2 linked regions of the Cyanobium sp. PCC 7001 genome follow. The protein of the gene in region 1 binds, or shares a complex with, the protein of each later gene. Links are inferred from orthologs where the notes say so. Each region holds a gene or a part of one and is shown on either strand. Other genes may lie near its edges. The genes, in order: carA and carB.

Region 1 (13,895 bases):
CCGGCCGACCCCACCCCGGCCCTCACCGTGGAGATCAACGCGCTGCGCCAGGTCGATGGCGAGATCGTGGACTACACGGTGAAACCCACGGCACTGGTGGCCCGCAGGTCTCTGCGCCAGCTGGTCCTTCCCGATGGGGTGCTGGTGACCCTGATCCTGCGGGGGAAGCAGGTGGTGATGCCCCGTGGCGGCACGGTGCTGCTGCCCGGCGATCACGTGTTCATGGCCATGCGCACCAGCCTTCAGCCCCTGATCGATCGCCTGTTCGATCCGGATCCGTCACCCGCGCTCGAGGCTGCTGCAGTTCCCTCCCTGCCAGACGATCTGCAACTGGCCTTCAGAGCCTCCACCACGGTGGAGCAGCTGCACCGGTTCCTCGGGTTGCCGATGGATCCGCCGCTGCCGAAGGTGATGGCCGAATCCAGCCTGGGCTCACTGCTCGCGGCCGCCCAACCGCCCGGTGCCGTGGTGCTGGGAGGCCTCACCATCGAGGCCGGTGCGGATCGGGAGTTGGTGCGGGTCAGACGCTGATCGGTGCGTTGTCTCCCCGCAGCACGCAGTGGGGGATGGACCAGTCGTACTGCTGCCAGACGGACGCCGGCAGTTTGTAGTCACAGCCGGGGAAGTCGCTGAGCTCCACGCCGGTGGGCTGGGCCGAGCAGTAGGGACGGCTGCCGGGCTTGGCCAGGTACTGCTGGTGGTACGTCTCGGCCGACCAGAAGCGAACGCCGCGGCGGATCTCGGTGGTGATCGAGCCGTGGCCGGCCGCGCTCAGCAGGCCCTGGTAGGCCTCCCGGCTGGTCTCGGCCAGCACCCGATCCTGGTCGCTGCTCACGTAGATGGCGGAGCGGTACTGCGATCCCCTGTCGTTGCCCTGCCGGTCGCCCTGGGTGGGGTCATGGCATTCCCAGAAGAGCTTGAGCAGATCGGCGAAACCGACGCTCTGGCGGTCCCACACCACCCGCACCACCTCGGCATGGCCCGTGCGGCCTGAGCACACCTGCTGGTAGCTGGGATCCTCCAGCGCGCCGCCGGCGTAACCCACGGCCGTGCTCACCACCCCCGGCAGGCGCCAGAACCCCTTCTCGGCCCCCCAGAAACAGCCGCAGCCGAACAGCACGTCGGACTGGGCGGCGGTGACGGGGGCATCGATGGGGGTTCCCAGCACAGCGTGGAGCCGCTCTCCCGACGCTGTCGCCGGCTTCTGGAACAGTCCGAACACCACAGTCACGCATCAGCCTTCACCCTAGGCAGCATGCCCCTGGCTTCTGGCGCCGGGAATCCCGACCGATCCGCCCGATCAGGGCTGTCAGAGCGGTGGCGTGCCGGTGTTCGGTTCCAGGGCGATGTGGTTGAGCAGCGTGGTGGTGAACGCGAACAGCAGGAAGGGCAGGGACAGCACCAGGATCAGACCCACGCCCACCAGGGCCACGATCGGCTTGCTGGCCCCCATCAACGCCAGGCCCGCGGCGAGGCTGGCGAAGATCACCAGCATCCAGATCAGGATCTGCCCGTAGATGTCTCCGAACGTGAGGGTGCAGCGCAGGTTGTAGGCCTGGGTCGAGACCCTGGGCTCCACGGTGGTGGCGGACGACATGGAAGGCTGCGGGGGAGGGGCCGGCGGCGGGCGCGATGATGGTCAGCTGCCGCTACCACTCAAGCCAGCGGCAGCTCCCCTGGCTCTGTTGCTCAACAACTGTTGAGACACGGTGGTGGACTCACGCCGATGCACAAGGCGCGCCGGGCACCAGCCGCCGCCCGCTCAGCCCGCCGTCCGCTCAGCCCGCCGCCCGCAGTTGTTCGGTGGCCTGCTCCCTGGCCCAGAGCCGCCGGTAGGTGCCTGGCATCGCCAGCAGCGTCTCGTGGTCGCCTTCCTGCACCAGACGCCCGGCCTCAAGCACCAGGATCCGATCGCAGGCGGCGGCCGCCGAGAGCTGGTGACTGATCATCAGGATGGTGCGGCCCGGCCTGGATCCTTCCTGCTGCTGGCCCTGGCTGCGGATGGTGCGCAGGATCTGGGCCGCGGTGGTGTTGTCCACGCTGGCCAGGGCGTCGTCGAGCACCAGCAGCGGGGCCTCCACCAGGAGGGCCCGGCCGAGGGCGGTGCGCTGCCGCTGGCCTCCGCTGAGGGTGATGCCGCGCTCCCCCACCAGGGTGCGGTAACCGTCCGGAAAGCCCTTGACGTCCGCTTCCAGCCGGGCCTCCCGCGCCGCCGTCTCGACGGCCTGCATGGGCGCATCCGGCTCGCCGTAGCGCAGGTTGTCGGCAAGGGTGGCCGTGAACAGGTAGCCCTCCTGGGGAACGAGCGCCACCTGGCCGCGAAGGTCCTCCAGGCTCAGCCGGGTGATGTCCACCCCGTCGAGCCAGAGCTCGTTCGGTGCCACGTCCACCATGCGGCCGATGGCCCGGGCCAGGGTGGTCTTGCCACAGCCCACCGGACCCACCACGGCCACCAGTTCACCGGGCTCGAGCCTGAAGCTCACATCCACCAGCGCGGGACGCGGAGCCTCCGGGTAGCGCACCGTCAGGCCCCGGGCCTCGAGGGCGCCCCTGCCCCGCTGCCGCAGAGGCTGGGGCTGGGCCGGGGAGGTGATCAGCGGCTGGCGCCGCAGCAGCTCCTCGATCCGCTCCAGGCTCACCTGGCCCGTCTGGAAGGTGTTGAGGGTGAAGCCGAGCAAGGCGGTGGGAAACACCAGCCGTTCCACGAACAGGATCAGGGCCACCAGATCGCCGATGGTGAGCCGGCCGCTCTCCAGCTGGCCGCTGCCCAGGGCCAGCAGCAGCAGCAGGCTGATCGAGGAGATGCCCTCCAGCAGCGGGAAGAGGGTGCTGCGGGTGCGAGCCAGTCCGAGGGCGGCATCGCGGTAGCGGCGGTTGCGCCCGGCGAAGGCCTCCTGCTCGGTGGCCTCCTGGCCGTAGATCTTGATGGCGCTGATGCCGGAGAGATCCTCCTGGATCAGGTCGCTGAGGCCCGCCAGCGCCTCCTGCTGGCGCCGCTGCTGCCGCATCATGCGGCCGCCGAACAGCCGCACCGTGATCAGCATCAGTGGGTAGAGCCCCACGGCCGCCAGGCTGAGCCAGGGATCGATCGACAGCATCGCCGGCAGGGTGAGGCTGTAGGCCAGGGCCGTGTTGGTGAGGCTGAGCACGGCGAAGCCCAGCAGCCGCCGCACGTTCTCCACGTCGCTGGTGGCGCGGCTGATCACCTCGCCGCTGCCGGCGGTCTGCACCCAGCCGGGTTCCTGCAGCAGCAGGTGATCGAAGATGGTCTGCTTGAGGTCGGCCTCCACCTGGCGACCCACGCCGAACACCAGCAGCCGCGACAGCAGCCGCACGGCACCCATCGCGGTGGCCAGGCCCATGATCAGGGCCGCCTGCAGCAGCACATCCCGCAGGGAGAAGCCGTCCTGGAGGTCGTCGATCACCCGCCGCACCAGCAGGGGGATGCTGACGCTCAGCAGGTTCACCACCACCAGCGCCGCGACGCCCAACAGCACCGTGCGCCGGTGGGGTCGCAGATAGCGTCGGATCAGATCGAGCCGGAAGGCGGCCACGCGGCCATCACGAACGTGGGCCCAACCTAGAGATTACGGCGGGCCGAACCGCCCCCATCCCACTGGCCCCTTCCGCACCCCTTCGCCGCCATCGTGCTCCATGCCCCCGTCTGCCCCATCCCAGCCCGGCGCCGATGGTGCGCCCCTCCAGAGCCATCCGCTCCAGGCCCAGGACCGGGCGGTGGTGGATCGGCTGCTGGCCGCCGACCCACCGACGGACGCCGATCTGGTGGATGCCGCGCGCCTGCTGATGCGTTACGAAGGATTTCCCGGCGCCCACGACATCCAGGACGATCTGGCCAAGACCCTGCGGTTCTGGCAGCTCGATCGCGACGCCCTCCACGCCCGCACCCGTGCCATCTGGGCTCAGGGCTACAGGCCCGCTCCCGCAGCCTCGGAAGCCGTGGGCTCAGGGTTCGACACCGCCTCCCAGGAGGGTTGAGCAAGCAGCTTGAACCGTCATGGCACGCCCATCGCCGTTGTCTTCTTAACGACGCAGCGCCCCGGTTCGGGTGATAGTGGAAGGGTCCCCATCACCCGGCCCGGCGTGCCTTGCACCCGGGCTTTTTTCTTGCCCGATTCTTGTCCCCATCCTTGCCCCTCCGGTGGTAACGGGGCCAGTGGCGGCAGTGTCTCCAGAGCAGAATGCCTGCCGCTGCTGCTTGCCTGCGCCGATGGCTTCCTCCACGCCGATGGCTCCCGCTCTGACCTGGCCGGCCCTGCTGGAGACCCTGCTGCAGGGGCGTGACCTGTCGGCGGCGGAGGCGGACGCGCTGATGCGGGGCTGGCTGGCGGAGGAGATTCCCCCGGTGCTCACCGGTGCCCTGCTGGCGGCCCTGCGGGCCAAGGGGGTGGGGGCCGAGGAGCTGGCCGCCATGGCGGCCGTGCTGCGTCAGGCCTGCGCCCTGGAGGCGACGGCCCTGCCCCCCATCGAGCTGGTGGACACCTGCGGCACCGGGGGTGACGGCGCCGACAGCTTCAACATCTCCACGGCGGTGGCCTTCGTGGCCGCAGCCTGCGGCGTGGCGGTGGCCAAGCACGGCAACCGCAGCGCCAGCGGCCGGGTCGGCTCCGCTGACGTGCTCGAGGCCCTGGGCGTTCATCTGCAGGCCCCCCAGGAGCAGGTGCTGGCGGCGCTGCCGGCAGCGGGGGTGACCTTTCTGTTCGCCCCGGGGTGGCATCCGGCGCTGGTGGGCCTGGCACCGCTGCGGCGCAGTCTGGGCGTGCGCACGGTGTTCAACCTGCTGGGCCCTCTGGTGAATCCGCTGCGGCCCGCCGCCCAGGTGCTGGGCGTGGCGCGGCCCGAGCTGCTGGACCCCATGGCCGGAGCCCTGGCCCGCCTCGGGTTGCGCCGTGCCGTGGTGGTGCATGGGGCCGGCGGCCTGGATGAGGCCTCCCTGGCTGGGGTGAACGCGCTGCGGCTGGTGGAGAACGGCCAGGTACGCCCGGACAGCCTGGACCCCGCCAGCCTCGGCATGGCGCCCGCTCCCGTGAGCGCACTGGCCGGAGGGGATCTGGCCACCAACCAGGCCATTCTCGAGGCGGTGCTGCAGGGCCGGGGCACCCAGCCGCAGCAGGATGTGGTGGCGCTCAACGCGGCCCTGGTGCTGTGGGCGGCCGGCGTGGTGGACAGTCCGGCCGAGGGTTGCGAGCCGGCCCGCCAGGCGATGGCGGATGGGACGGCCTGGGAGCGGCTGCTGGCCTTGAGGGAAGCCCTGGCACCGGCCTGAGGACGGCGGCGGTGTCCGCTCGGTGATCGTTCACACCGGCAGCCGCGTCGCCACGGGGGATGATCGACGCACGGCCTGCCGCGCGCCGGCACGCTCCGTCAGCTCCGTCTCCCTTCGTCAACGTGACTGCGTCCTCTCCAGCCGCTCTCCTGGTGCTCGCCGACGGCACCCTGCTGCGCGGTGAAGCCTTCGGTGCCATCGGCACGGCCATCGGCGAGGTGGTGTTCAACACGGGCATGACCGGTTATCAGGAGGTGATGACCGACCCGAGCTACTCCGGGCAGCTGGTCACCTTCACCTACCCCGAACTGGGCAACACGGGGGTGAACGCCGCCGACCAGGAGGCCGACCATCCCCACGTGCGGGGGGTGATCGCGCGCCAGCTGGCCCCTGTGGCCAGCAGCTGGCGGGCCGAGTCCGATCTCAGTGCATGGCTGCAGAGCCATGGCGTGGTGGGCATCCGCGGTGTGGACACCCGCGCCCTGGTACGCCACCTGCGGGAGGGCGGCGCCATCAACGGGGCGATCAGCAGCGACGGCACCAGCCCGCAGGAGCTGCTGAACCAGGTGGTGGCGGCCCCCTCGATGCAGGGGCTCGACCTGGCGTCCACCGTCACCACCCCTGAGCCCTACACCTGGGACCAGCCCTGCGTGGCCGCCTTCGACACCCGCATGCAGGTGAACCCCGAGCGTCCCTACCGGGTGGTGGCGATCGACTTCGGCATCAAGCGGGCCATCCTGGATCGCCTCGTGGCCCATGGCTGCGTGGTCACGGTGCTGCCGGCCACCGCCAGCCTCGAGCAGGTGCTGAGCCACGATCCCGAAGGGGTGTTCCTCTCCAACGGCCCCGGCGACCCGGCCGCGGTCACCACCGGCGTGGAGCTGGCGCGCGGGTTGCTGCAGCAACCGAACCTGCCCGTGTTCGGGATCTGCATGGGACACCAGATCCTGGCCCTCGCCCTCGGGGGACGGAGCTTCAAGCTGGGCTACGGCCACCGCGGCCTCAACCATCCCTGCGGCAGCCCTGGCCAGGTGGAGATCACCAGCCAGAACCACGGTTTCGCCATCGAGGCCGACTCCCTTCCAGCCGATCGGGTGGAGATCACCCACCTCAACCTCAACGACCGCACGGTGGCGGCCCTGGCGCTGCGCGACCAGCCCGTGTTCGGCATCCAATACCACCCGGAGGCCAGCCCCGGGCCTCACGACGCCGACCACCACTTCGCCCGTTTTGCGACGCTGATGGCCGAGCGCCGCGGCTGACCGGCCCCAGAAAGCCGCCTCAGTGGGCGCCTTTCTGCAGATGCCGGCCATCTCTCTACACTCCCCGCAGAACAGCCAAGGGGGCGGAGCCATCAACGACCTGCAGCGTCTGACGGTGTCACTGCGCGGCGGCTTCGAGCAGCAGGCCCGCTGCCAGCTCTTTCGGTTCACCGGGCAGCTGGATGCCTACTCCGACAAGCAGTTCGGAACCTTCATCGCCGAGCACCGCAGCCCCGGCCAGCCCCTGGTGGTGGATCTCAGCCACATCGACTTCATCGATTCCTCCGGCCTCGGTGCCCTGGTGCAGCTCGCCAAGCAGTGCAACGCCGACAAGCAGACCTTTCTGGTGGTGGGCAATGCCCGGGTGGTGCAGACCGTGAAATTGGTGCGGCTGGAGGACTACCTCCATCTCCAGCCCGATCTGGCCACCGCGCTTGACAGCCTCGCCGCCTGAGCCCGGCCGTGCGACAGCCGCCTGGCTGAGGGGGCTCCAGCCCCGGCGCCCCGCCGGTGAGCTGGGCGTGCTGCAGCTGGCCTGGCTGGGGGATGCGGTATGGGAGCTGCATCAACGGTTGAATCGCTGTCGTGAAGCCGCCCGGGCCCTGGATCTGCACCGTCAGGTGGTGGCCTCAGTGCGGGCCGACGCCCAGGCCCGCCAGCTCGAGCGCCTGGATCCCTGGCTCCAGAGCAGTGAGCGGGAGCTGGTGCGGCGGGCCCGCAACAGGGCTGGCAGGGGGCCGAGGGGAGGGGATCCGGCGGCCTACGCCAGGGCCACGGGCTTCGAGGCGTTGCTCGGCTGGTTGTTCCTCCACGATCCTGAGCGGCTGGTCGAGCTGCTAGATCACTTGGAGGACAACAATCCATAAGACCTGGCGACCATGAGCCCGCGATTCGAACGCCGTCCGGACAAACGGACGGGGACAGGGGGCCGTGGGGCCGCACGGCCAGGCCGTGACAATGCCTGGCAGGGGAAACGCGACCGCAGCCGCGAGGTGCGCCGCCCCGGCACCGGTCCGGACGCTGAGGGCGGCGCGGCGCGGCGGGGATCAGCCGGCGGTGGCTGGGAACGGGCCCGCCCGGCAACCCCCCGCAGCCAGGGGGAGCGGGGATCCTTCGTACGGCGCTCGCCCAGCCGCGCCAGCGGTGGAGGCCGGGACGGGCGCAGCCGTGATGGCGGCAGCCGTGAGTGGGGGGCGGGACCTGCCCGCCGGGATGCGCCCGCCAGGGGGCCGGCCCGGCGCTACGACGCTGCCCGTGGCGGCGGCACGGACCGCAGCGATGTCCCCGCTCGCCGCTACGGCAGCTCCGCGGCACCGATCCGTGAGGCCCGGGAGCCCGCCAACCAGCGCTCCATCGAGCCCGAGGCGGACCAGCACGGCCAGGACCAACCCGCCGACCTGATCTGGGGCCGCCATTCCGCCCAGGCGGCCCTGGAGAGCGGCCGACCGATCCACCGGATCTGGTGCACGGCCGAAATGCGCTTCAGCCCCCGCTTCCTGCAGCTGCTCCGTGAGGCCAAGAGTTCCGGCGTGCTGGTGGAGGAGGTCACCTGGGCGCGGCTGGGGCAGCTCACCGGCGGCGCCGTGCACCAGGGCATCGTGCTGCAGACCGCGGCCGCCGAGACGCTCGATCTGCCCAGCCTGATCGAGGGGTGCCGGGGCATCGGGGAGCCGCCGCTGCTGATGGCCCTCGATGGCATCACCGATCCCCACAACCTCGGTGCGATCGCCCGCAGTGCCGAGGCCCTCGGCGCCCATGGCCTGGTCCTCCCCCAGCGCCGGAGCGCCGGACTCACCGGCTCGGTGGCCAAGGTGGCTGCCGGAGCCCTGGAACACCTGCCGGTGGCCCGGGTGGTGAACCTCAACCGCGCGCTCGACAGCCTCAAGCAGGAGGGGTACCGCGTGATCGGGCTGGCCTCGGAGGGCAGCGTGAGCCTCGAGCAGGCCGATCTGGAGGGTCCTCTGGTGATCGTCACCGGCTCCGAGGCCGACGGGCTCGCCATGCTCACCCGCAAGCACTGCGACCAGTTGGTGAGCATTCCGCTGCGGGGTGCCACCCCCAGTCTCAATGCCTCGGTGGCCACGGCCCTGCTGCTCTACGAGGTGGCCCGCCGCGGCTGGATGAAGGGGCTGAAGGGAGGCCAGCCTGCACCCCGGCTGCAGCGGCCCCGCATGCCCGTGGCCGCCGCCAGCGAACCTGGGCCCGTGCCATCCCAGGCCGCTCAGGCCGGAGCTGATCGCCCCGAACCCGCTCAACCGGAAGCGGTTGACGCAGAGCCGCTGCACCACGGGGCCGCCCAGCCTGAAGGCCACCAGCTCGCCGGCCTTGACGCCAGCGTTCAGGCCTCCGGTCACGCCGAGCGGGCGGTCGCCTCGGCCACGGAGGCACCACCTGCCGCGGCACCACCTGCCGCGGCACCACCTGCCGCGGCAGCACCGGCAACGGAAGCTCCGGCTGGTGAAGCGGCGATCCCTGAAACGCCCCTGCCCGAGCCCGTTTCCGACGCCCCAGCCGGTCAGGTCCCTGACGCTGAACCCGCCCCGGCGCCCGAGGATCCATGGGGCGCCACCCGGGCTGCCGCGCTGAGCTTCGCCCGTGACGTGCAGTTGTGATCCCGGGCCCTGGCAGGGGCCGGTCACCCTGCACAATGGCCCTTGCCTGACCCCGCATCCATGAACCCCTTGCTCTGGCCTGTGCGCAGCTGCGCCAACGGTCTGGGTCTGGCCTGGTGGGCCCGGGTGCGCACGCAGTCGCCCGATGTCACCTACTGGTTCGGTCCCTTCGTGCGCCGCCGCACCCTCGAAGCCGAGCTGCCGGCCTTCGTCGAGGACCTGCGCGCCGAAGCCCCGGCTTCCCTTGAGGTGGAGCTGCTGCGCACCCGCCGCGGCGAGCCCCTCACCGAGCTGGGCTGATAGCGTCCAGAGCTGCTGGTGAACGGTTGGATGGGCATCGCCGAATGGCGTGAGCAGCTGGAGCGCGGCGAGGTGTCCGCCCGCGAGCTCACCGACCACCACCTGGCGCGGATCGACGCGGTGGACGGCAGTGTGAAGGCCTTCCTCACCGTCACGGCCGAGCGGGCCCGGGCCGACGCCGATCGGATCGATGCGGCCCGGGCGGCCGGTGAGCCCTTGTCGCCGCTGGCCGGCATTCCGCTCGCCATCAAGGACAACCTCTGCACCGCGGGGATCGCCACCACCTGCTCCAGCCGCATGCTGGAGAGCTTCGTGCCGCCCTACGAGTCCACCGTCACGGAGCGGCTGTGGCAGGCCGGCGCCGTGCTGCTCGGCAAGACCAATCTCGATGAGTTCGCCATGGGCAGCTCCACCGAGACCTCCGCCTTCGGGCCCAGCCACAACCCCTGGGACCCGGAGCGGGTGCCCGGCGGCAGCTCCGGGGGCAGTGCCGCAGCCGTGGCGGCCGGTGAATGCGTGGCCGCCCTCGGCTCCGACACGGGTGGCTCCATCCGTCAGCCGGCGGCCTTCTGCGGGGTGGTGGGTCTCAAGCCCACCTACGGCCGGGTGAGCCGCTACGGGCTGGTGGCCTTCGCCAGCTCTCTCGACCAGGTGGGCCCCTTCACGCGCAGCGTTGCGGACGCTGCCGAACTGCTGCAGGTGATCGCCGGGCCCGATCCGCGGGATTCCACCTGCCTGCGGTTGCCCGTGCCGGACTACCGCACCGCCCTGCGTCAGCCCGTGGCGGGCCTGCGGGTGGGCGTGGTGCGCGAGTGCCTCGAGGCGGAGGGTCTCCAGGCCGAGGTGAAGGCCTCCGTGCTGGCCGCTGCCAGCCAGCTCGAAGCCCTGGGCTGCGAGCTGGTGGACGTGAGCTGCCCGCGCTTCAACGACGGCATCGCCACCTACTACGTGATTGCGCCCTCGGAGGCGTCCGCCAACCTGGCCCGCTACGACGGGGTGAAGTACGGCCACCGCGCCGAGGGGGTGGAGAATCTGGCCGAGATGACGGCCCGAAGCCGTGCCGAAGGCTTCGGCGACGAGGTGCAGCGCCGCATCCTGATCGGCACCTATGCCCTCTCGGCGGGCTATGTGGACGCCTACTACAAGAAGGCCCAGCAGGTGCGCACCCTGATCCGCCGCGACTTCGACCGGGCCTTCGAGCAGGTGGACGTGCTGCTGACACCCACCTCGCCCACCACCGCCTTCGCCTTCGGGGCCCACACCGATGACCCGCTGGCCATGTACCTGGCCGACCTGCTCACCATTCCGGCGAACATGGCGGGGGTGCCGGCCATCAGTGTGCCCTGCGGCTTCGATCAGCGCGGCCTGCCGATCGGCGTGCAGTTCATCACCAACGTGCTGGAGGAGGGCAGGCTGCTGCAGGTGGCCCACCACTACGAGCTGGCGGCGCGGGTGATGGAGCGGCGGCCGGAGGCGGCGCTCGCCGTCTGAACCGTCGCCGCGGCGGCACCACATCTGGTGGAGGCGATCTACGCTGGCCGCTACAGGCGCCGCCCTCCTTGGCTTTCGTACCCCTCCACAACCACAGCGACTACAGCCTCCTGGACGGGGCCAGCCAGCTGCCGGCCATGGTGGAGCGGGCGGTGGAGCTGGGCATGCCCGCCCTGGCCCTCACCGACCACGGGGTGATGTATGGCGCCATCGAGCTGCTGAAACTCTGCTCGAAGGCCGGCATCAAGCCGATCATCGGCAACGAGATGTATGTGATCAACGGCGCGCTGGATGATCCCAATCCCCCCAAGAAGGAGCGCCGCTACCACCTGGTGGTGCTGGCCAAGAATGCGGTGGGTTACCGCAACCTGGTGAAGCTCACCAGCATCAGCCACCTGCGGGGCATGCGCGGTCGCGGCATCTTCGCCCGCGCCTGCATCGACAAGCAGCTGCTGCGCCAGCACAGCGAGGGGCTGATCGTGGCCACCGCCTGCCTCGGGGGTGAGATTCCCCAGGCGATCCTGCGCGGCCGCCCTGACGTGGCCCGGCAGGTGGCGGCCTGGTACCAGGAGGTGTTCGGCGACGACTTCTACCTGGAGATCCAGGATCACGGCGGCCTGGAGGATCGCATTGTCAACACCGAGATCGCCCGCATCGGTCAGGAGCTGGGCATCGAACTGATTGCCACCAACGACGCCCACTATCTGAGCGTGGGGGATGTGGAGGCCCACGACGCTCTGTTGTGTGTGCTCACCGGCAAGCTGATCAGCGATGAGAAGCGCCTGCGGTACACGGGCACCGAGTACATCAAGAGCGAGGCCGAGATGCTCGCTCTGTTTGCGGACCATCTCGAGCCGGATGTGATCCGTCGCGCGGTGGCCAACACGGCCCAGGTGGCCGAGAAGGTGGAGGACTACGACATCCTCGGCCGCTACCAGATGCCGCGCTTCCCCATTCCGGAGGGGCACACGGCCGTGAGCTACCTCAGTGCCGTGGCCGAGCAGGGCCTGCGGGATCGGCTGGAGCTGGCAGCGGAGGCGCCCTTCGAGCCTGCCTACGGCGAGCGGCTGCGCTTCGAGCTTGAAGTGATGGAGCAGATGGGGTTTCCCACCTACTTCCTGGTGGTGTGGGACTACATCCGCTTCGCCCGCGAGAACCGCATACCGGTCGGGCCTGGCCGGGGTTCCGCGGCAGGTTCCCTGGTGGCCTATGCCCTGGGCATCACCAACATCGATCCGGTGGTGCATGGCCTGCTGTTCGAGCGCTTCCTCAACCCCGAGCGCAAGTCGATGCCTGACATCGACACCGATTTCTGCATCGAACGGCGCGGGGAGGTGATCGATTACGTGACCCGGCGCTACGGCGAGGACAAGGTGGCCCAGATCATCACCTTCAACCGCATGACCTCGAAGGCGGTGCTCAAGGATGTGGCCCGGGTGCTCGACATCCCCTACGGCGATGCCGACCGTCTCGCCAAGCTCATCCCCGTGGTGCGGGGCAAGCCCGCCAAGCTCAAGGAGATGATCGGGCCGGAGTCGCCCGCTGCGGAGTTCCGCGAGAAATACGAAAAGGATCCCGATGTGCGCCGCTGGGTAGACATGGCCATGCGGATCGAGGGCACCAACAAAACCTTCGGCGTTCATGCCGCCGGTGTGGTGATCGCGGCCGACCCCCTTGATGAGCTCGTGCCGCTTCAGCGCAACAACGACGGCCAGGTGATCACCCAGTACTTCATGGAGGACGTGGAGTCGATGGGCCTTTTGAAGATGGATTTCCTGGGCCTCAAGAACCTCACCATGATCGATAAAACCCTCGATCTGGTGCAGCAGAGCACCGGTGAAACCGTCGACCCGGACAAACTTCCCCTCGACGATGCGGCCACGTACGGACTGCTGGCCCGGGGGGATCTGGAAGGCATCTTCCAGCTGGAATCCAGCGGCATGCGGCAGATCGTGCGGGATCTCAAGCCGTCATGCCTGGAGGACATTTCCTCGATTCTGGCCCTCTACCGTCCGGGGCCATTGGATGCGGGGCTGATCCCCAAGTTCATCAACCGCAAGCATGGCCGTGAGGCGATTGATTTCGCCCACGACAAACTCCAGCCGATCCTGAATGAAACCTACGGGATCATGGTGTACCAGGAGCAGATCATGAAGATCGCCCAGGATCTGGCGGGCTACTCCCTGGGCGAAGCCGATCTGCTGCGGCGGGCCATGGGCAAGAAGAAAAAGAGCGAGATGGAAAAGCACCAGACCATCTTCGTGGAGGGAGCCACCCGGCGGGGGGTGGACACGAAGGTGGCCGAGGCCCTGTTCGAGCAGATGGTGCTGTTCGCCGAATACTGTTTCAACAAGAGCCACTCCACGGCCTATGGCGCCGTGACCTTCCAGACCGCCTACCTCAAGGCCCACTACCCCGTGGCCTACATGGCGGCGCTGCTCACGGTGAATGCCGGAGCGTCGGACAAGGTGCAGCGCTACATCGCCAACTGCAATGCCATGGGTATCGAAGTGATGCCTCCCGATGTGAACGCATCGGGCATTGATTTCACCCCCGTCGGCGATCGCATCCTCTTCGGGCTCTCCGCCGTGCGCAATCTCGGCGACGGGGCCATCCGCCAGCTGATCGAGGTGCGCCAGGAGGATGGACCGTTCCGCTCCCTGGCGGATCTCTGCGATCGCATCCCCGGCCAGCAGCTGAACCGCCGGGCCCTCGAGGCCCTGATCCATTCCGGAGCCCTCGATGCCCTCGAGCCCAGCGGCAACCGCGCTCAGCTGATGGCCGACTTGGATCTGATCCTGGACTGGGCCAGCTCCCGCGCCCGCGACCGCGCCAGCGGCCAGGGCAACCTGTTCGACCTGATGGCCTCGAGTTCGGCCGCGGAGCCGGCCAGCGCTGGCGGTGCCGGCGGCGGCGATCTGAGCACGGCCCCCAAGGCGGCCCCGG
Region 2 (14,909 bases), 350 kb from region 1 along the record:
CCCAGTCCGAAGATGAGGATGGCCTGCTGCAGCTCGGTCAGGGCGAGAGGCATCAGGCGGAAGGCAGGCTGAACAAAACGCCGGACACAGGGCTGAGCACAAAAAAAGCCCCGGCGATCCGGAGCTTGGTTGGGAGCAATCAAATGGTGGCGGGGGCGAGATTTGAACTCGCGACCTTCGGGTTATGAGCCCGACGAGCTACCAGGCTGCTCTACCCCGCGTCACAGGCGAAATTGTACCAGCCGGTGTCCGCCGATACAGGTGGGGCCCTCTTGGCCAGGCGTCTCCAGACCAGGCGTCTCAGTCGAAGCGCAGCTCCCCCACCACCTCCAGCTTCAGATGGGGGGCCGGCTCCATGAACGCCTGGCGCAGCTCCTCGAGGGTCATGGGGGTGAGCCAGTCGAGCTGCTCCAGCAGATGGAGCGCCACGGCGTGTTTGGCGCGGGCCGATCCGTCCTCCACCTTCACGGCCACCCCCAGCCCTTCTCCGACCCGGCTCAGGCACTGGATGCCCTCGGCGCCCCCCTTGCTCAGCACCTGCCCGTGGCCGCGGCGCATCAGTTCGGTGTCGAAGCGACCGTCGCCCGCCACCAGGTCGGGATGGCTGAGCATGGCGCGGCTGAGCCGCTCCAGATCGGGCTGGGCGCCGGCACCCAGGTGGGCGTAGAGCAGGGCCATCTGGGCCAGCTGCAGCTGCAGCGTGGGAGCGCCGCAGTCGTCGCGGGCCGCCACCAGTTCCGCGGCCGGCAGGCCCAGCAGCTCGGCCACCCGTTTGAGCACCTCCTGCTGCAGCGGATGCTCCAGCTGCAGGTAGCTCTCCAGGCTCCAGCCCATCCGCCGGCAGGTGGCCAGGAAGGCGGCGTGCTTGCCGGAGCAGTTGTGTTCCAGCGGGCTGCTGCCCAGCTCCGGAACCGGGCTCTGCAGCTGTTCGGCCTCCACTTCCGCGCCCCAGAGCAGCCGGAACGCCTCGCGGGCGTGGCGGGAGGTGCCGGCGTGGGAGGCACAGGCGATGGCCAGGCCCCGATCACCGCAGTTCACCTGGTCAGCCGTGCCGCTGGCCACGAACACCGAGGCCTGGAAGGGTTTGAGTGCCGAGCGCACGAAGCTCAGATGCTGGGGATCCCCGGCCCGCATCAGCACCCGTCCCCGCCCATCGCACACCACGGCGTGCACCCGGTGGCGCGATTCGACGATGCCGTTGCGCAGCAGCCGCACCTCCAGGGGCGGGATGCTGGAGCGGCCGCTACCGCCGAAGCTGGAGGATAGGGTCATGGGAGCCGGTCGGTCTGGCCGTGCTCACAGAGCCTGACAGAGGCTCGCCCCCACCAGCATCAGGGTGGCGGCCAGGCCGATGGCCTGCTGCAACCGCATCAGGATGGGGCGCACCTGGTGCTGGGCCACCAGCAGATCCTGCTGACGCCAGGCCAGGGGCTTCTCCCAGACCTGGCCGTCGTACCAGCCGGATTCCTCGTACTCCACCCGTTCGCTCACCAGCCGCTGGTGGATGGTGCTCCAGCCCAGCCACTGCCGCACCAGCAGCAGGGTGGGCAGGGCGATCCCCGCCACCGCGCCCGCCGCCACCATGCGGGCCGGGTCGTGGCGCAGCACCCAGCTGCCGCTCGCCACCACCAGGGTGATCGGCAGCACCGACAGCCAGCTCACCGCCAGCGGACGCAGCAGACCGGCAAGACTTTGGGCGGGCCAGGCGAAGAACCAGGAGCGGCTCAGTTCCTCGTACTGACGCAGCGGGCGCTGTTCGGCCGGCACCGGGCAGGGCCCCAGCAGCTCCATGGCGAACGTCAGACGGCGGGTGCGGATTCCGAGCCTAGGTAGGGCACCTGTTCGCCGTGGCCCCAGAAGGATTCGAGGTCGTAGTAGCTGCGCTCGGCCGGGGTGAGCACGTGCACGATCACTTCGCCGTAGTCGAGCAGCACCCAGCGGCCCTCGGCCTGGCCTTCCCGGCGCAGGGGCAGACGGCCCAGCTTCTCCTCGAGCTTGTCCTCCACCGAGCGGGCGATGGCGCGCACCTGCACGTCGGAGAGGCCGCTGCAGATCACGAACCAGTCGGCCAGCGATGACACCTCATCCACCCGGATCAGGCGGATGTCCACCGCCTTGCGGTCATCGCAGCCTTCGGCCACCAGTCGGGCCAGGGCCTCGGTCTGGGGGTCGCGGGGTGTGGCGGAGGGGTGCAGGGCCGGCTCAGCCATAGACGTTCTCGCTGGTGACCGACTGGCGGGAGCCCTGCTGCTGGGCCATCTCGGCGCGGGCCCGGCCGGCGCTCTTGCGCAGGGCTTCGAGGCGGTCTTCGTAGAAGGCGCGCTTCTTCTTCTTGCGGGTCTGCTCGGCGAGCTCCTTGAGCGCCCCGCCGAGGCTCTTGTAGGCGTTCGGCAAGGTGTAGCCGAAGCGGCAGGCCAGATCGATGGCCCGCTCGTCGGCGCTGATGGCGTCCTGCAGGCGCTTCTCGGAGTTGTTCTTCAGATAGAGGCGGTAACCCGCGAAGCCGGAGAGGCCGAGGGCCATCAGCAGCAGCAGGCCGTCCTGCACCCAGAGCTCACCGATGGCACCACCGAGGCCGATGGCCAGCGCGGCCATTTCCCAGCCGTCGCGGGGCACCGCATCGTTCTGGATGCGGCCCACCTCATGCCAGAAGAGGAGGTTGCGATGATCCAGGGCCAGCGCATCCCATTTCTCCAGATCGAGCTGGATCTCGATCTCATCCCGACCGATCTCCTCGATGGTGATGAGCGGGGGTTCCACCGACGCCGCGGCTTCCACGAACACCCAGCTCTGCATTTCGGGAGGCAGCAGCCCCTTCAGGCGCTGGAGTTCGCTCATCGACGGGATCAAAGGAGGTGGTCCACCACCCTAGCCACCGCCGGCGGTGAGGCCCCGTTGCCCCTGAACGTTTCGTGCCGCGGGGGCATGAGACGCTGGACCGGTTTGGCCGCTGCCCACGCCCATGCCCCGCCGCACGGACCTCAAACGGATTTTGCTGCTGGGGTCGGGCCCCATCGTGATCGGCCAGGCCTGCGAGTTCGACTACTCCGGCACCCAGGCCTGCAAGGCCCTGCGGGCCGAGGGGTACGAGGTGGTGCTGGTGAACAGCAACCCCGCCTCGATCATGACCGATCCGGACATGGCGGATCGCACCTACATCGAGCCGCTCACCCCCGAGGTGGTGGCGCGGGTGATCGCGATCGAGAAGCCCGATGCGCTGCTGCCCACCATGGGCGGACAGACCGCCCTCAACCTGGCGGTGACCCTGGCGGAGAACGGCACCCTGGCTGAGTTCGGGGTGGAGCTGATCGGGGCCGACCTCGAGGCCATCCGCAAGGCCGAAGACCGCCAGCTGTTCAAGCAGGCGATGGAGAAGATCGGGGTGGCGGTGTGTCCCTCGGGCATCGCCAACAACCTCGAGGAGGCCGAGGCGGTGGGCGATGCCATCGGCAGTTACCCGCGCATCATCCGGCCGGCCTTCACCCTCGGCGGCAGTGGCGGCGGCATCGCCTACAACCCCGAGGAGTTCCGCGCCTTCTGCAAGAGCGGTCTGGAGGCCAGCCCCGTCTCCCAGATCCTGATCGAACAGTCGCTGCTGGGCTGGAAGGAGTTCGAGCTGGAGGTGATGCGCGACACCGCCGACAACGTGGTGATCGTGTGCTCGATCGAGAATCTCGACCCGATGGGGGTGCACACCGGCGACTCGATCACGGTGGCGCCGGCCCAGACCCTCACCGACCGGGAATACCAGCGGCTGCGGGACCAGTCGATCGCCATCATCCGCGAGATCGGCGTGGACACCGGCGGCAGCAACATCCAGTTCGCCATCAACCCCGCCAACGGCGATGTGGTGGTGATCGAGATGAACCCGCGCGTCTCGCGCAGCTCGGCCCTGGCCAGCAAGGCCACCGGCTTCCCGATCGCCAAGCTGGCGGCCCGCCTGGCGGTGGGCTACACCCTCGACGAGATCATCAACGACATCACCGGCGCCACCCCGGCCTGCTTCGAGCCCACGATCGACTACGTGGTCACGAAGATTCCCCGCTTCGCCTTCGAGAAGTTCCAGGGCAGCCCGGCGGTGCTCACCACTTCGATGAAGTCGGTGGGCGAGGCGATGGCCATCGGCCGCAGTTTCGAGGAATCCTTCCAGAAGGCGCTGCGCTCGCTCGAAACCGGCCATGCCGGCTGGGGCTGCGACCGGCCCGACCCCAGCCCGGATGCCGCCGCCCTCTGCAGCGCCCTGCGCACGCCAACGCCGGAGCGCATCTTCGCCGTGCGCACCGCCATGGTGGCGGGGCTGAGCGATGCCGAGATCCACCGCCTCAGCGCCATCGATCCCTGGTTCCTGGCCAAGCTGCGCGGCATCGTGACCGCCGAGCAGGCCCTGCTGCGGGGCCGCAGCCTCGAGGAGCTGGATGGCGAGGCCCTGCTGCGGCTCAAGCAGCTGGGCTTCTCCGATCCCCAGATCGCCTGGGCCACCGGCAGCGACCAGCTGGCCGTGCGCCGCCGGCGTCAGGCGCTGGGGGTGAACGCGGTGTTCAAGACCGTGGACACCTGCGCCGCCGAGTTCGCCTCCCAGACGCCGTACCACTACTCCACCTACGAGCGTCCGCTCGAGCGCATCGGTGCCGATGGGGTGGTGGCGGTGGTGCCGCCCGAGAACGAGGTGACGCCGGAGAGCCGCCGCAAGGTGATGATCCTGGGCGGGGGCCCCAACCGCATCGGCCAGGGCATCGAGTTCGACTACTGCTGCTGCCATGCCTCCTTCGCCCTGCAGGAGGAGGGGTTCGCCACCGTGATGGTGAACAGCAACCCGGAAACGGTGTCCACCGACTACGACACCTCCGACCGGCTCTATTTCGAGCCCCTCACCCTCGAGGACGTGCTCAACGTGATCGAGGCGGAGAAACCCGCCGGAGTGATCGTGCAGTTCGGCGGCCAGACGCCGCTCAAGCTGGCCCTGCCGTTGCTGCGCTGGCTCGATTCGGCCGAGGGGCAGGCCACCGGCACCCGCATCTGGGGCACCTCGCCCCAGTCGATCGACACCGCCGAAGACCGCGAACAGTTCGAGGCGATCCTGCGCCGGCTGGACATCCGCCAGCCCCGCAACGGCCTGGCCCGCAGCGAGGAGGAGGCCCTGGCCGTGGCCGAGCGGGTGGGCTACCCGGTGGTGGTGCGCCCCAGCTACGTGCTGGGGGGGCGGGCCATGGAGGTGGTGTTCAACGTGCAGGAGCTGAAGCGCTACATGGCCGAGGCCGTGAACGTGGAGCCCGACCATCCGGTGCTGATCGACCAGTACCTCGAGAACGCGGTGGAGGTGGATGTGGATGCCCTCTGCGATGCCACCGGCACGGTGCTGATCGGCGGGGTGATGGAGCACATCGAGCCGGCGGGCATCCACTCCGGCGATTCCGCCTGCTGCCTGCCCACCGTGAGCCTGGGGGAGGCGGGCCTGGCCACGATCCGGGCCTGGAGCAAGGCCCTGGCCCTGGCCCTGGACGTGCGCGGCCTGATCAACCTGCAGTTCGCCGTGCAGCGCACCGCCGAGGGGGAGGAGCGGGTGTTCATCATCGAGGCCAACCCCCGGGCCTCCCGCACGGTGCCGTTCGTGGCCAAGGCCACCGGCGTGCCCCTGGCCAAGGTGGCCAGCCGGCTGATGGCCGGGCGCACGCTCGCGGATCTGGGGCTGCGCACCGAACCGGTGCCGCCCCTGCAGACCGTGAAGGAGGCCGTGCTGCCCTTCAAGCGCTTCCCCGGCTCCGACACCGTGCTCGGCCCGGAGATGCGCAGCACCGGGGAGGTGATGGGCATCGCGCCGGCCTTCGGCATGGCCTACGCCAAGGCCGAGCAGGGGGCGGGCGAGAGCCTGCCCACGGCCGGCCGTGCCTTCCTCTCCACCCACGACCGCGACAAGCAGGGGCTGGTGCCGGTGGCCCGGGGCCTGGCGGAGCTGGGCTTCGAGCTGATCGCCACCGCCGGCACGGCGGCGGTGCTGGCCGAGCAGGGTCTGCAGGTGGAGCCGATCCTGAAGGTGCATGAAGGGCGCCCCAACATCGAGGATGCGATCCGCTCCGGCCTCATCCAGCTGGTGGTGAACACCCCGATCGGTCGCCAGGCCGCCTTCGACGACACCTACCTGCGCCGGGCGGCCCTCGACTACGCCGTGCCCACCCTCACCACCCTGGCCGGGGCGCGGGCTGCGGTGGAGGCGATCCGCGCCCTGCAGGACCATCACCTGCAGGTGACGGCGCTGCAGGACATCCACCCGGCGCCGGCCGCCCAGCCTCCGGTGCCCGCTGGGTAGCGTTGGGGCCCCTGCGCCCCTTCCCTTGACCGCCACCCTCTCCAGTCCGATCCAGGCCGGCAGCGACTGCACCGCCGCCTTCAGAGCCGCCTACGAGAACCGCTACACCTGGGAGCCTGGTTTCGGCGGTTACCGGGGCCGCTGCGTGCTCGAGCAGGACGGCCGTGTGGTGGAAGGAACCTTCCAGGTGGGTGCCGATCTGAAGGCCAGTGTGGAGGGGATCGAGGCCGAGGCCGATCAGAAACTGCTGGCCGGCCAGCTGTGGGAGGTGGCCATTCACCGGGTGCGCCGCAGTTTCGAGCAGACCCACGGCGCCAACACCTTCACCGCCGGCGACACCGATGCGGTGGGCACGGAGGTGATCGTGGGCGGCAAGAACGCCGGTGACCGCTACCGCATCAAGGACAACGTGGTGACGATGGTGCACCGCCACATCCACGGCACCGTGGTGACGATCTTCACCGAGTCGGTGACCGACACCGGCGCCGGCTACCTCAGCCGCTGCTACACGAGCCAGTACGCCGATCCGGCCAGCGGCGAGGCCCGCGGCGGCCGCAGCCATTTCACCGACACCTTCGTGCCCCTGGGTGGCAGCGGTCCCTGGGTGCTGAGTGAGCGGGTGGTGGCGGTGGAGGCCCACGGCGACACGCCGGCCAGCCGCCAGGTGTTCCGTTTCGAAGACCTCCAGCCCCTGGGGTAGGGCTGGCCGAAGCGGGCGCCCCATGACACCATCGCGGCAATCTGCCGAGGCCCCGTGGACGTGCTCTCCCAAATCAGCGGTGTGGTCTGGGGGCCGGCCACGCTCTGGCTGATCGGTCTCACGGGCCTCTACCTGATGCTGGGGCTGCGGTTCATGCCGCTGCTGCGCATCGGTTTCGGCTTCCGCCAGGCGATCGCCTCGATCCGCTCCTCCAAGGGGGAGGGGGATGTCTCGGCTTTCGAGTCGCTCACCACGGCCCTGGCCGCCACCATCGGCACAGGCAACGTGGCCGGCGTCGCGGGTGCCATCGCCGTCGGTGGCCCCGGCGCGGTGTTCTGGATGTGGGTGATCGCCTTCGTGGGGATGGCCACCAAGTACGCCGAGTCGCTGCTTGCCGTGCACTACCGCGAGGTGGACGATCTTGGCGAGCACGTGGGCGGGCCCATGTACTTCATCCGCAACGGGCTCGGTCCCCGCTGGGCCTGGCTGGGGGTGCTGTTCGCCCTGTTCGGCACCCTGGCGGGCTTCGGCATCGGCAACGGTGTGCAGGCCCACGAGATGGCCAAGGCGCTGCAGGAATCCCTGGGGATTCCGACGTTGGCCACGGGCGTGGTGATGGCCGTGCTGGCCTACCTGGTGCTCATCGGCGGCATCGAGCGGATCGGCAAGGTGGCCGAAGTGGTGGTGCCCCTGATGGCGGCCGTGTACGTGGTGGGCTCCGTGGTCATCCTGCTGCTCCACATCGACAAGATCCCCGGCGCCTTCGGGGTGATCTTCGGCAATGCCTTCAGCGGCCAGGCCGCCGCCGGTGGTGCCCTGGGCACGGTGATCCAGAAGGGCATCGCCCGCGGCATCTTCTCCAACGAGGCGGGCCTTGGCACCGCTCCGATCGCCCAGGCGGCTGCCAAACCCGGGGATCCGGTGCTGCAGGGCAGTGTGGCCATGCTGGGCACCTTCATCGACACCCTGGTGATCTGCACGATGACCGCCCTGGTAATCGTGGCCAGTGGCCTCTATGACAGCGGGGCCCAGGGGGTGACCCTCACCATGGCCGCCTTCGACTGGGGCCTCCCGGGCGGCAAGTGGTTGGTGACCTTCGCCACGGTGTTCTTCACCGCCACCACGATCCTCGGCTGGGGCTACTACAGCGAGCGCTGCCTGGAATTCCTGGTGGGCACCGGCGGCATCAAGCCCTTCCGCTACGTGTGGGTGGCGGTGGTGGTGCTGGGTTCGGTGGCCAGCTTCGAGGCCATCTGGACCATCGCCGACATCCTCAACGGCCTGATGGCCATCCCCAACCTGATCGGCCTGCTGCTGCTCTCGGGCACCGTGTTCCGGCTGACCCGGGCCTACCGGTTCGACCCGGCCGAGTGAGGGTTCGGCCGGGTCGGGACCGACCTCAGCCCATGGGGGCGATGCCCTCCAGCTTCCCTTTGAGCTGGCTGGCCAGGGCCTGACGGCCCACCACCAGCACTTTGAGGGTGTCTTCGTGCATGCGGAGCTGGGTATCGGCCACCTGCATGGCCCGCACCAGCTCCTTCACTTCCGGCGGCAGGGCGTTGAGGTCGTAGCGCTGGCCTTCGAAGGTGAGGGTGGGCGGCGTGTTGGCGGAGTCGGTCACGAATGGAGCGTGGCGCAGGAACGGCCACACGGTAGGGGGAGGACAGCCCGGCGCAAACGGGCCGGCATCCAGGGCATTGGATGGAACAACGCCTTCGGTGCCGGACGGAACGGTATTGGATGGAACAAATACTCACCGCTGCCGTGAAGATTCGGGGGTGGTTTCCGTGATGTTGCATCGAGCTTAACCCCAGTATTACGAAGTTCTGTTGAGATACGGAGGAAATACGGAAGAGACTCTGGAGGCATCGTTGTGCCTTTGCGTGTTCATTTCTGAATGGTTTCTGAGTGTCTCTCCTACGGGGCGCCTCTCCTTCCGGTGAGCTGACGGGATCGGCTTCCTCCGCTTGAGTGGGGCAAAACTCTTCTCTGGCAGGCGATCTGGGATGAGTTCTGCTTGCTGCAGTCCCGACTGTCCCAGGGCGATTCAGGCAATCTTCAGGACATCACGTGGTGTATCGGGGGGGATGACGCCTTGTCATGGCCTTGGTCAGGGTGAAAGCACCCGTACTGCGTCCTTCAACGCGGCCTAATCCCATGCTGATCACCAAAGAGGATCTGCTGTTCATCCTCGAGCAGATCCAGGTAGCGGAAACCCACTCCTCTGAGACCCAAGCCGATCATGTGGTGGCGGCTGAAGCTGGTGTCGTCCTCGATTCCGAGGACAGTGCCGCCACGTTGGCCTCCCTGATCCCGGGCCAGACCGAAACCCCCACAGGCCTGCGTACCGTCAGCGGCACCCTCAACAACCTCACCCCGGGGCGCACCACCTTCGGTGCGGCCGATGTGGGCTTCTCGCCCTCGTCCAGCCTGCTCGCCTCGCTCACGCCGGATTTCGGAACCGGCACTCCGGGACCAGGACCCTTCCCCGGGGGGCCCGACTACACGATCACGGCCGATCCGACGACCTGGAACGTCAACGACGTGGAGCCCCGCTGGATCTCCAACATCATCGCCGATTCCAGCACCAGCAACCCGGCGGCGGTGGCGGCGGCGGCCACCCAGAACAGCCTGCTCGAGGCGCCGGTGCCGATGCCCGGCCAGAACGTGAACGCCTTTGGCGTGCCGCTCGGAGATGACGGTCAGGAACTCGGCATCGAGAACTTCGGTGGCGGCGACACCATCGAGATCCGCAACGTCGCCCCGCTGCCGATCAACGCCCCCTACAACTCCTGGCTCACCCTGTTCGGCCAGGGGTTTGACCACGGCCTGGATTTCATCAACAAGGGTGGTAACGGGAATGTGTTCATCCCGCTCGATCCCAGCGACTCCCTGTTCGACGCGGGGGCTGATGGGATACCGGGAACGGCCGACGATGGGCCCAACTTCATGGTCGTCACGCGTGCCACGCGTGACTTCGCCAATGGGGGAGCCACCCAGAACGTGACCACGCCCTGGATCGACATGAACCAGGCGTATGGGTCCCATGCGTCGTACCAGGTGTTCCTGCGGGATTACACCGTGAACAGCACCTTCGGCAGCGATGGCGATCCAGGGTTTAGCCCGATCTCCGGCCTGCAGCTGAACCAGGAGTTCGGTGCTGTGATCTCCACCGGCAACATGCTCGCCAGCACCCGAACGGGCAGCGGCCTGCCCACCTGGGCAGACATCAAGGCCAACGCCGAATCGATGTTGGGCTTTGTGCTCACGGACGACTTCGTTCTGAGTTCCCCCCTGCTGGCCACCGATGACTACGGCCGCTTCATTCCTGGGGCGAGTGGCCTGCCTCAGGTGGTGGTGGAAACCGCACCGGGTGTGTTCACCCTGGTGGAGGGCAACCTCACCACTCCGGTGGATCTCAGTGCTATTCCGGGCGGTGGAACCGTGGTGCGCACGGGTCACGCCTTCCTGCTGGATATCGCCCACCCCGCCAACCCCACATTCAATCCGGACGGAACGGTCGATCCGACGTCCTATGACCCGGCGCTGCTGAATGAACACTTCATCGCCGGTGATGGGCGTGTCAATGAGAACCAGGGTCTCACCGCCTTCCATACGATCTTCCACAACGAGCACGATCGTCTTGTTGCCGACTACAAGCGCATTGCCCTTGAAGCCGCTGCATCCGGCGACCTGAGCTTCATCAATGCGTGGCTGCGTCCCGGTAGGCAGCTTGCCTCAGGTGATCCGGTTCCCGGCGTTGACTCCGATGCCTGGGATGGCGAGCGCCTGTTTCAGGCAGCCCGCTTCATGGTGGAGATGCAGTACCAGCATGGGGTGTTTGAAGAGTTCGGCCGCTTCATCGACCCGAATATCGCCCTGGATTCAGGGTTCAATGTGACCCTGAACCCTGCCATCACGGCGGAGTTTGCCCACGCGGTGTACCGCTTCGGTCACTCGATGCTCACCGAATCGGTGGATCGGTTTGGGATTGACCCGGTGACGGGTGACTGGAGCAACAACTCCGAAAGCCTGATTGCGGCCTTCCTGAACCCGGTTGGTTTCCTCCAGTCGCTTGACGCTGTTGGCACGACTCAGGATCTCACTCCTGAGGAGGCTGCGGCGGAGGTGCTGCGAGGCATGACCCGTCAGCAAGGCAATGACATCGATGAGTTTGTCACCCCTGCACTGCGCAACAACCTGGTTGGGCTTCCGCTTGACCTCGCCACGATCAACATCGCCAGGGGGAATGAGCTCGGGCTACCCAAACTCAATGCGGCAAGGGCTGAATTCTTCTCCCTCACCGGTGGCAACCCCTCGCTGACCCCGTACAGCAACTGGAACGATTTCCGCAGCCATCTCAAGCACGACGCTTCGATCTACAACTTCGTGGCGGCCTACGGAACGCACCCCACGATTACCTCGGCCACCACAGTCGAGGCGAAGCGTGCCGCAGCCATGGATCTGGTGGATTACGTCCACCCCGATGGGCCGGCCTTCATGAACGCCCAGGGTGGCTTTGCTGGACAACGTGCTGGCCTCGACAATGTCCATCTCTGGATCGGCGGCCTGGCGGAGGCGCCTGAGGCGGGTGTCACGATGCTCGGCACCACGTTCGCCTTTGTGTTCGAACAGCAGTTGCAGGCCTTGCAGAATGCAGATCGCCTGTACTACCTGCGGCGTCTGAACGGCAACCTTCTCACCCAGATTGAGAACAACACCTTCGCGGCGATGGCGGAACGCGCGCTGGGAGGTGCGATCACAAGCCTGCCGGGCCACATCTTCTCGCTTCCCACTTACACCCTCGAGGTGGATGCGGCCACCCAGCACACCAACCTCGGCCTCGACGGCAAGGCCGACCCCGTGGGTGGTGCTGTGTCCTCCAATCTCCAGGAGGTCTATCGCACCAGCCAGGGGGATCCCAATCACTCGACAATCAGCCAGATTGGCTTCAATGTCGCCAACGTGCTCCGCTACAACGGCCTGGGCCATGTGGTGCTCGGCGGCGGCGCCGAAGCGGATCTGCTTCAGGCCGGCAGCGGCAACGACACGGTGTATGGCCGCGGTGGCAACGATGTGATCTTCTCCGGCCAAGGGGATGACCAGGTCTGGGGTGGCGAGGGCAACGACTTCATCTCGGACAACTTCGGCCTGAACTTCCTGCGGGGTGAGGCAGGCCACGACATCGTGCTGAGTGGATCTGGTGCAGGCCTTTCCTTCGGTGGCACGGGCAACGACTGGTTGGCGGCCCCACTGGGTGGCATCGGCAACGAGATGTTCGGGGAAACCGGGAACGACTTCATCCTGGCCAGTGATGCAGGTGGTGCCGGCAATGGCGGGGATGGCGACGACTGGTTCGAGGGCACGTTCTCCGGACCTGACAAATTTGTGCTCGACGACGGCGTGGGTGCTCTGCTTGGTGCCAGTGGTCTGGGCCGCCCGGGCCAGGCCAAGGGCAATGACGTGTCGATGTCGAAGGATGGCGACGACTTCATTGACGGCGACTTCGGCAACGACGTCTTCGTGGAGGGCTCCGGTGTTGACACCTACAACGGCGGTGCCGGCTTCGACTGGGTGAGCGGCGCTCGCAATGGCACGGATCCCGATCCACTTGTTGCTCCCCTCTCCGGTGCGGATGTGCACGGTCTGGGCATCGACCTGCTGGGTCTCGCGGCAGGAGGCATCGGCAACCAGTTTGCGGATGCCACCGATGGCCTGGTGGAAGCCCTGGCGGGTTCCAACCTGAACGACATCCTGATGGGTGACGACAATCTGGATCTGGTGGGCGGCAACGTCTTCCAGGATCTGAACCAGGACGGCGTCTTGAATGGCCTGGACTTCGTTCTGGATTCTGAACTCGTCGCCCGGGGGCTCAAGGTTGATGTCAATGGCCCTGCTGGGATTCCTGATGGAGTGATCAACCAGTTCGACAGCGGTGTGAGCTTTGACTGGAATGGGGATGGTGTTGTCGATGTGGCCGATCTGCTGCCGGTGGTTGTCAACACGAACTTCGACCCAACCGGGGCTATCCCAGGCAATCCTCTGATCGGAATTCCCCTTGCAGGTGTGTTCCAGGATACAGCTGCCGACAGTCGTCTGTTCAACCTGCCTTTGGATCAAGGCGGTATTGCTGGCCTGTTTGCTGATAACGTTCTTCCAGGGAACGACTTCCTGCAACTGATTCCCACGGCCCTGATCGAGAACACGGCGATCAACACCCGGATTCCCGATGTCACGATTCCTGCAGAAGCTCTCTTCGCTGCCGATATCTTCCTGGATCCTCCCGGAGTGATCACTGACGCGAATGGGGACGGCGTCACCAATGACGAAGACCAGTACTTCAATGCCGGCAATCTTCTGATCGGTGGTGGTGGTGCCGACATCCTCTTCGGCAAGGCTGGCAACGATGTGCTCGACGGCGATGCCTGGCTGAACACCCAGATCGTCTGGACCGCTCCTGCGGGCCATGCCTCGGGTCTGCCAGCTGGCACCCAGATCCGCTTTGCGGACATGGCCGAGATCAATCGGCACCAGCTGATCACTACGAACACGATCTCTCCTGGTGATCTGTCCATCGTCAAGGAATTGGCCTCCACCGTTTCGGCAGGCGATGTCGCCAGCTTCATCGGCAGCCCGGATGAATTCCTCTTTGAGGGCTGGCGGCGCCTTTACGTCAACGATGCTGGTGTGCCGATTGACGCTGACGGCTTGACTGCTGCAGACGTTGGCTTCGCTGGCGAGATTGACTACATCACCGATCCCTTCCTGGGGGTGCCGATCGGCTTCCCTGAGGATCCGAATCGTCCTGGGCAGCCTTTGTTCCTGGAGAGGGGGCTGGACGGCGTCTCCCTGAGCCTTTTTGACCTCGGGGCTGATGGGATCGCCGGGACCGCAGACGACATCTTCTTCGACCCCGGCCTTGATCCGGTGAGCCTGGCTGATGACGTCCCGGTGGGTACGACCTTCATCGGTGCCGATGGCCTGGCCCGTGCCTTCCCGCGTACCGCGCTGTTCGGTGCCGATGGTGTTCAGATCGAGTACAACTTTGATCCCACCACGCTTCTGTTCACTGGCGTGAGCGGTCTCACCACGACCAGCTTTACTGACGTGGGTTTCCCCTTCCCGGAAGGCGATGATCTCACCGGGGACACCCGCGGTGCTGGCGATGGATTCTTCTCCGTTCTCCATCACCCAACCGTGGCTCAGGCAGCGGATCCCTCCCGCGTGGCCCTTGTCGGTGGGGTGGCGCCGGAGCAGGGCATGGACTTCGTGCGCAACATTGAACTGCTTCGCTTCTTCACACCGAATGTTCTCGATCCGAGCCTGGTTGATGCGGCTGGCAATGCTGATCCGCTGTTCGTTCAGGACGGAGGCAGTTTCTTCGACATCGACACCATTGCCCTCCTGACGCAATTCCAGACCCCTGGTGTCGCGGTTGGAGACAGTGGCGCCGCCAACCTGGCTCAATTGCTGTCAAGCCGGAACTTCAATGCCGGCTTCGCGGCCACCGGTCCCCAGGCACCGGGTGCGGGCATCCCCAACGCGGTGCTCACCCTGGCCAACGACACCGGTGGATCCGGCAGCGACCTGCTCACCAGTGATGCCACCGTCCTGCTGAACGGGCGCGCCACTGGACAGCGCTATGAGATCTCGCCCACGGGCAATCCCATCAGCAACGACTGGGAGGAGCTCATTCCCACCGGTATCCCCGGTATCGGTGAGGTCATCCTCGAATCGGACCTGCGCACGCGCCTGCCTCTGGTGCAAGGTGCCAACACGGTGCACGTCCGGGTGGCCACCATCCCCTCCACGGACCCCCTCGCACCCCGCGATCCCTCCCAGCTGGGGGCTCCCACCAGCTTCACCTTCAACCTGGATGAGGTGAACCCGGATGCGCCGCTTCAG

What was found.
Region 2: the proteins of carA (region 1) and carB are in contact, whole or in part, in a solved structure (PDB 1KEE), measured with the Escherichia coli proteins. The link is inferred for Cyanobium sp. PCC 7001 from one-to-one orthologs.

What each region holds. Positions count from the first base shown.
Region 1 is NZ_DS990556.1:658,273-672,167, reverse strand. Bases 4,569-7,491 are described here. They hold carA (glutamine-hydrolyzing carbamoyl-phosphate synthase small subunit), read left to right. Parts: upstream 4,569-5,436; coding sequence 5,437-6,546; downstream 6,547-7,491. Other genes in these bases: rlmB (23S rRNA (guanosine(2251)-2'-O)-methyltransferase RlmB), read left to right, coding at 7,425-7,491; CPCC7001_RS03230 (ribonuclease III domain-containing protein), read left to right, coding at 7,026-7,412; CPCC7001_RS03235 (STAS domain-containing protein), read left to right, coding at 6,587-7,000; trpD (anthranilate phosphoribosyltransferase), read left to right, coding at 4,569-5,284. Outside these bases: CPCC7001_RS03270 (potassium/proton antiporter), read left to right, coding at 1-531; peptide-methionine (S)-S-oxide reductase MsrA, read right to left, coding at 521-1,225; CPCC7001_RS03260 (hypothetical protein), read right to left, coding at 1,310-1,597; CPCC7001_RS03255 (ABC transporter ATP-binding protein), read right to left, coding at 1,779-3,554; CPCC7001_RS03250 (DUF3288 family protein), read left to right, coding at 3,655-3,996; more of trpD, read left to right, coding at 4,247-4,568; more of rlmB, read left to right, coding at 7,492-9,158; CPCC7001_RS03220 (DUF1816 domain-containing protein), read left to right, coding at 9,219-9,458; Asp-tRNA(Asn)/Glu-tRNA(Gln) amidotransferase subunit GatA, read left to right, coding at 9,489-10,949; CPCC7001_RS03210 (DNA polymerase III subunit alpha), read left to right, coding at 11,018-13,895. UniProt on the Escherichia coli protein: Small subunit of the glutamine-dependent carbamoyl phosphate synthetase (CPSase).
Region 2 is NZ_DS990556.1:1,004,857-1,019,765, reverse strand. What follows is about bases 2,568-6,504. They hold carB (carbamoyl-phosphate synthase large subunit), read left to right. Parts: upstream 2,568-2,962; coding sequence 2,963-6,304; downstream 6,305-6,504. Other genes in these bases: CPCC7001_RS04915 (DUF3386 domain-containing protein), read left to right, coding at 6,330-6,504; CPCC7001_RS04925 (DUF3318 domain-containing protein), read right to left, coding at 2,568-2,838. Also shown: CPCC7001_RS15015 (hypothetical protein), read right to left, coding at 1-53; CPCC7001_RS04940 (asparaginase), read right to left, coding at 301-1,272; CPCC7001_RS04935 (CGLD27 family protein), read right to left, coding at 1,297-1,791; rsfS (ribosome silencing factor), read right to left, coding at 1,800-2,210; more of CPCC7001_RS04925, read right to left, coding at 2,203-2,567; more of CPCC7001_RS04915, read left to right, coding at 6,505-7,004; CPCC7001_RS04910 (sodium:alanine symporter family protein), read left to right, coding at 7,059-8,378; CPCC7001_RS04905 (DUF6447 family protein), read right to left, coding at 8,404-8,625; CPCC7001_RS13990 (peroxidase family protein), read left to right, coding at 9,609-14,909. UniProt on the Escherichia coli protein: Large subunit of the glutamine-dependent carbamoyl phosphate synthetase (CPSase).